Linked DNA regions of Planctomyces sp. SH-PL62. The protein of the gene in region 2 interacts with the protein of the main gene of each other region in a pairwise test. Links are inferred from orthologs where the notes say so. Each region holds a gene or a part of one and is shown on either strand. Other genes may lie near its edges.

Evidence for each region. Proteins that work in one complex are often made in the same cells at the same time.
Region 1: the proteins of obgE (region 2) and rplL interact in binary tests that used the Escherichia coli proteins (3 or more experiments, as listed by UniProt). The link is inferred for Planctomyces sp. SH-PL62 from one-to-one orthologs.

Annotation. Positions count from the first base shown.
Region 1 is NZ_CP011273.1:804,163-806,960, reverse strand. It holds rplL (50S ribosomal protein L7/L12), read right to left. Parts: upstream 1,703-2,798; coding sequence 1,298-1,702; downstream 1-1,297. Other genes in the region: rplA (50S ribosomal protein L1), read right to left, coding at 2,520-2,798; rplJ (50S ribosomal protein L10), read right to left, coding at 1,886-2,446; rpoB (DNA-directed RNA polymerase subunit beta), read right to left, coding at 1-790. UniProt on the Escherichia coli protein: The binding site for several of the GTPase factors involved in protein synthesis (IF-2, EF-Tu, EF-G and RF3). Is thus essential for accurate translation.
Region 2 is NZ_CP011273.1:2,312,812-2,316,772, forward strand. Bases 1,124-3,961 are described here. They hold obgE (GTPase ObgE), read right to left. Parts: upstream 3,182-3,961; coding sequence 2,066-3,181; downstream 1,124-2,065. Other genes in these bases: proC (pyrroline-5-carboxylate reductase), read right to left, coding at 1,124-1,299; VT85_RS08900 (type III pantothenate kinase), read right to left, coding at 1,302-2,063; rpmA (50S ribosomal protein L27), read right to left, coding at 3,333-3,596; queC (7-cyano-7-deazaguanine synthase QueC), read left to right, coding at 3,820-3,961. In the rest of the region: VT85_RS08890 (hypothetical protein), read left to right, coding at 1-416; more of proC, read right to left, coding at 451-1,123. UniProt on the Escherichia coli protein: An essential GTPase which binds GTP, GDP and possibly (p)ppGpp with moderate affinity, with high nucleotide exchange rates and a fairly low GTP hydrolysis rate.

The sequences.
Region 1 (2,798 bases), 1.5 Mb from region 2 along the record:
TCGTCGCCCCGCTGTCGACGAGGACCTCGCCCGTGCTGGGGTCGACGACGTCGCCGCAGGCGACCTTGTTCTCCAGCAGGGTCACGGCCTTGGAATCCGAGGAGTCGATCTCCTCCGAGTCGTAGAACGCTTCGAGCATGGCCTCGTCCGACGAGAACGCCGGACTCATGGCGCGCAGGAGCGTCATCGACGAGAACTTGCCCGACTGGTCGATCCGGACGCCGAGGGTGTCCTTCTTGGTGACCTGCAGCTCGATCCAGCTGCCGCGTTCGGGGATCACCCGGCAGGCGTGCAGCTTCTTGTCGGTGGACTCGACCTCCACCACGAAGTCCACGCCCGGCGAGCGGTGGAGCTGGCTGACGACCACGCGCTCGGCGCCGTTGATGATGAACTCGCCGCCGCCGATCATGACCGGCATGTCGCCGAGGTAGACGGATTCCTCGAGGGTCGTCTCCCCCTTGTTCAACCGGAGCCAGACGTGCAGGGGACGCCCGTACGTGAGCCGAAGCTGACGGCACTCGTCAGGGTCGTAGCGAGGCTTGCCCAGATCGTAACGGATGTATTCGAGCTTCAGCGTCTTGTCATAACTCTCGATCGGGAAGATCTCGCGGAAAACCCCTTCCAGGCCCGAGTCGAGCCGGCTCTCGGCCGGGTCGTCGGCCTGGAGGAACCGCTCGTAACTCCGCGTCTGGATCTGCGTGAGGTCGGGGACCGGGAACTCGTCGTGGATACGTCCGAAATTCCGCTTCTGGGCGGGGACGATCCTCCGCACGGTCGTCGGAGTGGGCATTAAGGTCGCGCTCCTCGAGAAGAGAAAGGGGCACGGGCCGGGGTCGCGGTCGTCGTCGGTCTCGCCGGAGACGCGCCCGAGTCCATTCGAGCCGGCCGGATGCGGCGGGCGGCGACCACCCCAAACGGCGACGGCCCGCGGGGGACCGCGGGCGACTCAGCAGGGGATCGGTCGGGGGTCTCAAGACGTTCGAATAAGGACGACGGGGCCGGTGATGCGTGCGCGGGAATGCGGTCGATCCGGGCGGGGCCCGAGATGGCGTCGGCCAGTGATGGTCGTCGGTGGCGCATCGTCATCCGGGCCGAAGGTCGCCGCGTTCACCTCGTGATCGCGGGCCGAGCAGAGCTGCTGCAGAAAGGACGACGGAGGCGACGAGCGGACGGATGGATCACCGTCGCCCACACCCCTCGTATCGACGATGCCAGATCATCGAGCGCCCGGGCTCCTCGCGATCGAGGGCCCGGGCGTTGACGATGGCGAGGACGGACGTGGTCCGCCCCCTTTCGCTCACTTGAGCTTGACGGTGGCGCCGGCTTCCTCGAGCTCCTTCTTGAGCTTCTCGGCGTCTTCCTTCGACAGCCCGGTCTTGATGTCCTTGGGGGCGGCCTCGACCAGGTCCTTGGCTTCCTTGAGCCCCAGGGCCGTGGCGGCGCGGACGACCTTGATGACGTTGATCTTGTTCGCGCCGATGGCCTCGAGGCTGACGTCGAACTCGGTCTTCGGGGCGGCGGCCTCGGCCGGGGCGGCGGCGGCGGCCGGGGCGGCGGCGACGGCGGCGGCGGCCGGCTTGATGCCGTGGACGACCTCAAGGTAGTCGCCGAGGGCCTTGGCTTCGAGGACGGTCAGCTGAACGATGGACTCGCCCAGGGTCTTGATGTTGTCGGCGAACGTCGGGGCTTCGGCGGTAGCCATAGCGAGAACGATCCTTTCTTCCTCGATCGAGAGATACGGCGAATCAGGCGTCGGCGTGCGTCGCGGGACGCACCCGGTGAAATTGAAGGCGGTCGTGCGAGGCGGGCGGCTCGGGATCCCCGGAACCCCCGCCGGGTCATGATCGGTCGAGGACCCGCCGCAAGGCGGGTCCGGGGGGTTGGATCAAGCCTCTTCCGGAACGGCGTCGGTCGCGGATTCGGCCTCGTCGGCCGGAGCCCCCTCGACGATCGTCTGAAGCTGGCCCAACAGGGCGGAGGCCGGAGCATTGGCCAGGCTGACGACCCGAGTGACCGGGGCGAGGGCCAGGGCGGCCACGCGGCCGATCAACTCCTCGCGACTCGGCAGCTTGGTGATGTCCTCGACCTGGTCGGGTCCGATCACCACGCCGTCGACCGCGCCACCCTTGATCTGCGGCTTCTTCAGCTTCTTGAGCTGCGCCGAGATCTCCTTGGCGAGCTCGGCGGGACCGGCGCCGCCCCAAACCAGGACCGAAGGCCCTTCGAGGAACTGCGACAGCCCTTCGACGCCCAGATCCGTCAGGACCCGGCGCGCCAGAGTGTTCTTCAGCGTCCGAACCTTGATCGACTTCTTGCGGAGGTCCATTCGGAACTGGTGTTCGCTGACCGCGTCCAGCCCCTTGAAGTCGATGATCAGCATCGACCGGCTCCCCGACAGCTCGTCGCGGAGCTGATCCATCATCAATTCTTTTACGTATTTGCTCATGGCTGGGACCGTGGTTTCCGTCTCGTCGTGTTCGATAAGTTTCGACGCAACCGTCGATCAGGAGTGGGCCCGATCAGGCGGAAACCCGGATCCCGGGGCTCATCGTGGCCGAGACGGTGATCGTCTGGATGTACGTCCCCTTCGAGGTCGCCGGCTTGATGGTCCGCAGATACGCGAGGAAGGCGTTAATATTCTCGACGAGCTGGTCCTCCGAGAAGTTGATCTTCCCGACCGGGACCGCCACGTTGCCCCCCTTGTCGTTGCGGAACTCGATCTTGCCGGCCTTGAACTCCCGCACCGCCGAGGCGATGTCGGTCGTCACGGTGCCGGACCGGGGCGAGGGCATCAGGCC
Region 2 (3,961 bases):
CCGCGGGCGTCCTCCCCTCGCCCGTCCACCCCCCGCGCCCCGGCTACGAGTTCAACGAGGTCGAGAATCGGATCATCCGCGATCTCGGCTCGAAGATGAGCTTCGTCGGCCTGTTCATGGTCGGCATCGGCCTCTGCTTCGCCGTCATGACCATCCAGCGCTGGTCGCGATACCAGGAGATCGAGGTCGGCTTCCTCTTCCTGGCGATGCTGTTCATGGTCTTCGGCGTCTGGACCCACCGCGCCGGCCGGGACTTCCGCCTGGTGGTCGACTCCCAAGGACGCGACGTCGCCCACCTGATGGCCGCCCTCTCGTCGCTCCTGAAGTGCTACCGTCTCATCTACATGCTCTTCTTCGTCGGCCTGATCTTCGCCATGATCCTCCTGGCTGCGGCCCAGGTGGGAGGGCGAGGGTGAGGGTGAAGCCGACCGACGGCCCGCCCGCGCCCGCTCAGGATTTCGCGATCGCCGCGAGTTCCGCGGAGCGGCGGGAGGCGGCCTCGACGGCGTCGATGAGGGCGCCGCGGAGGGCTTGGCGTTCGAGGACCTGGACGCCGGCGATCGTGGTGCCTCCGGGGCTCGTCACCTGGTCTTTCAGGGCACCGGGGTGGATCTTCGTTTCGAGGACCATCCTGGCGGCGCCGAGGACCGTCTGGGCGGCGAGGGTCGTCGCCACGTCGCGCGGGAGTCCCGCGCGGACGCCGCCGTCGGAGAGGGCCTCGATGATCATGTAGACGAAGGCCGGGCCGCTCCCCGAGAGGCCCGTCACGGCGTCGAGCTGCGATTCCGGCACCCGCACGGCCCGGCCGACCGAGTCCAGGAAGCGCTGGACGGCGTCGGCGTCGGCGTCGGTCGCGTTCGCCCCCAGCGCGAAGGCCGAGGCCCCCTCGCCGAGCAGGGCGGGCGTGTTGGGCATCACCCGGACGATCCGCGTCGCGGCCCCCAGCGCGGCCGACATCGCGGCGATCGGGACGCCGGCCGCGATCGAGACCACCAGATGCCGAGGGGCGAGCGCCGGGGCGATCTCGGCCAGCACGCCCGCCATGCTCTGCGGCTTGACCGCCAGGACGACCACGTCGCTGGCGTCGAGGACCGGCCGATTGCTCCCGTGGACGGCGATCCCGGCCTCGCGGCCCAGCTCCTCGCGCGCGGCGGGGATCGGGTCGCTCGCGGCGATCCGGTCGGGGGTCGCCACCCCCGCGCGGATCATCCCTTTCACCAGGGCCGAGGCCATCCGGCCCGCGCCCAGGAATCCCCAACGGAGGGGGTCGCGATCGGTCGATTCGGTCGGCGTCGGCATGGTCATGGCTCGCTCGGGAAGGCCGCGTGGACGAGGCCCTGGAGGACGAGGTCGGGGATGACGCGGGCGGCGGGGCCTTCGACGGCCGGGGCGAGCCGGAAGGCGTCGCCGCCGGTCCAGACGACCAGGGGAGCGGCGCCGAGGTCGACCGCCTGGCGGGCCAGCAACTCGCGGACGGCCCCGACCGAGCCCCAGAAGACGCCGGCTTCCAGCGAGGGGACCGTGGACCGGCCCCACGACGGGGCGCAACGGCCGGGGTCCACCAGCGGGAGCTGGGCGGTGAAGTGGTGCAAGGCGCGGGCGCAGAGGCCCATGCCCATCGCGATCGCCCCCCCTTGCCAGACGCCGCCGGGGGTGATCCGTTCGATCGTGATCGCGGTGCCGCACGAGACCACCAGGATCGGCCTCCCCGGGCCCAGCAGCCGCGAGGCCGCCAGCACGGCGAGCGCGCGGTCGGCGCCGCCGGTCTCGGCCCCTTCGACGTCCTTGGCCACCGGGACCTCGGCCGCGGTCAGGAACCAGCGGACCTCGGCCACGCCCCGATCGGCCAGGAACGCCCCCAGGCGAGCGGCCAGGGGAGGGTTGACCGACGAGACGGCCCAGGTCGCCGGGCCGGTCGCGGGACGGAGCCAGCCGTCGAGGACGACGCCCCAGACCTTCGGGTCGTCGAGGGGGAGCGAGACGCTCGGCCCGGACGCCCCGTGCTCGTCGAGCAGGGCCCACTTGAGACGGGAGTTGCCGATATCGGCGACGATCCGGGGCATGGTCATTCGCTCGCGGAAGAGACCGAATCCGCGGCCGGCTCAGGGTCCGATTCCGGGTCCGGAATCGAAGGCGAGGCGGGGGCGGGCGGGAGCGTGATCCGCGTCGGCTCCGGCGTCTCCTCTTCCTCGGGACGGTCCTTCAGCTTTTCCTGGATCGCGCGGAGGAGCTGGGGGACGCCCCGGCCGGTGACGGCGGAGATGGAGAGCACGTCGCGGCCGATCTCGCGGGCGAGCCGGTCGCGCGCCTCCTCGGCGTCGGTGAGGTCCATCTTGGTGACCACCACCAGCTCGGGCCGCTCGGCCAGGGCCTGGCTGTACTGCTCCAGCTCCTTGCGGATCATCTCATAGTTGCGCACCGGGTCCGAGCCGTCGACCGGCATGGCTTCGACCAGATGGACGAGCAGGCCGGTGCGTTCGACGTGGCGGAGGAACTCGTGGCCCAGCCCCAGCCCGGTGTGGGCGCCTTCGATCAGGCCGGGGATGTCGGCGACGACGAACGCGTGCTCGGAGTCGACCAGGACGGTCCCCAGGTTGGGGTATTTGGTGGTGAACGGGTAGTCGGCGATCTCGGGATGGGCGCGGGAGATTCGCGAGAGCAGGGTCGACTTGCCGGCGTTGGGGAGGCCGATCAGGCCGACGTCGGCGATGACCTTCAGCTCCAGGACGATCCAGCGCTCCTCGCCGGGGAATCCGGACTCGTGCTGCCGGGGGGCGCGATTGACGGACGACTTGAAGAAGGTGTTGCCGTGGCCCCCTCGGCCCCCCTTGGCGACGACGACCTGGTCGCCGTGGTTCTTGAGGTCGCGGAGGACGTGGCCGCGGTCGCGGTCGCGGATGATGGTCCCCGCCGGGACTGTGATCGTCAGCGGCTCGCCCCGCTTGCCGAAGCAGTTGGAGCCCTGGCCGTGGTCGCCGCGCTCGGCCTTCCAGTGCCGCTGGTGCGACAGGTGGGCGAGGTTGGTGAGCCCTTCCTCGGCGCGGATGATCACGTCGCCGCCGTCGCCGCCGTCGCCCCCGTTGGGGCCGCCGCGAGGCGCGTACTTCTCGCGACGGAAGCTGAGGCAGCCGTTGCCGCCGTCTCCCCCGCGAACGAAAATGGTCACGCGATCCGCGAACATGGAGCGACTCGATCCGGTGGAAGACGGGGGTCCATCAAGCGAACAGAGAGCGAGGGTCCCGGCCGACGGCCGAGGGACGCCCGCCCTCCCTGGTCTTCGCTCGATCGGGGGAGGGGGTCCGCGCGCAGCCGCGGCTCACCCCCGACCCGGTTCAGTTGGCGACGGCTTCGGCCTCGGTGACGACATTGATCCGACGGCCTTCCTGGTCGAACTTGACCCGGCCGTTGACAAGCGAAAAGATCGTCCAGTCGCGGCCGACGCCGACGTTCTTGCCCGGCCTCCAGCGCGTCCCGCGCTGCCGGCAGATGATGCTCCCCGGCTGGGCCGCCTGGCCGCCGTAGAGCTTGATGCCGAGCATCTGGGGGTTCGAGTCGCGACCGTTGCGGCTGGAGCCCTGTCCTTTTTTGTGAGCCATCGCTCTACCTTCTCCGAGAATCCGTGGCGTCGATTGGGTTCCCGACGTCCGGTCCATGCCGGAGGCGGGCGGTCTGGGGGCGGCCGAATCGCGGCGCAATCGCCGCGCACGCCGGTCCCCCGCCGATCATGTTACAATATCCGAACGCTCGCCCCCCCGACAAGTCCGGATCGCCGGGCGACGGGCGGGAGGCGATCGAACGAGAACGAGGAGGACGCGACCGGTGAACGGCGTCGAGAACCAGAAACGTCCGGCGGTCGTCCTGCTCAGCGGCGGCCTGGACTCGGCCACCGTGCTGGCCGAGGCCTCGGCGGCGGGCTTCGCCCCCTTCGCCCTGTCGATCGACTACGGCCAGCGTCACGCCG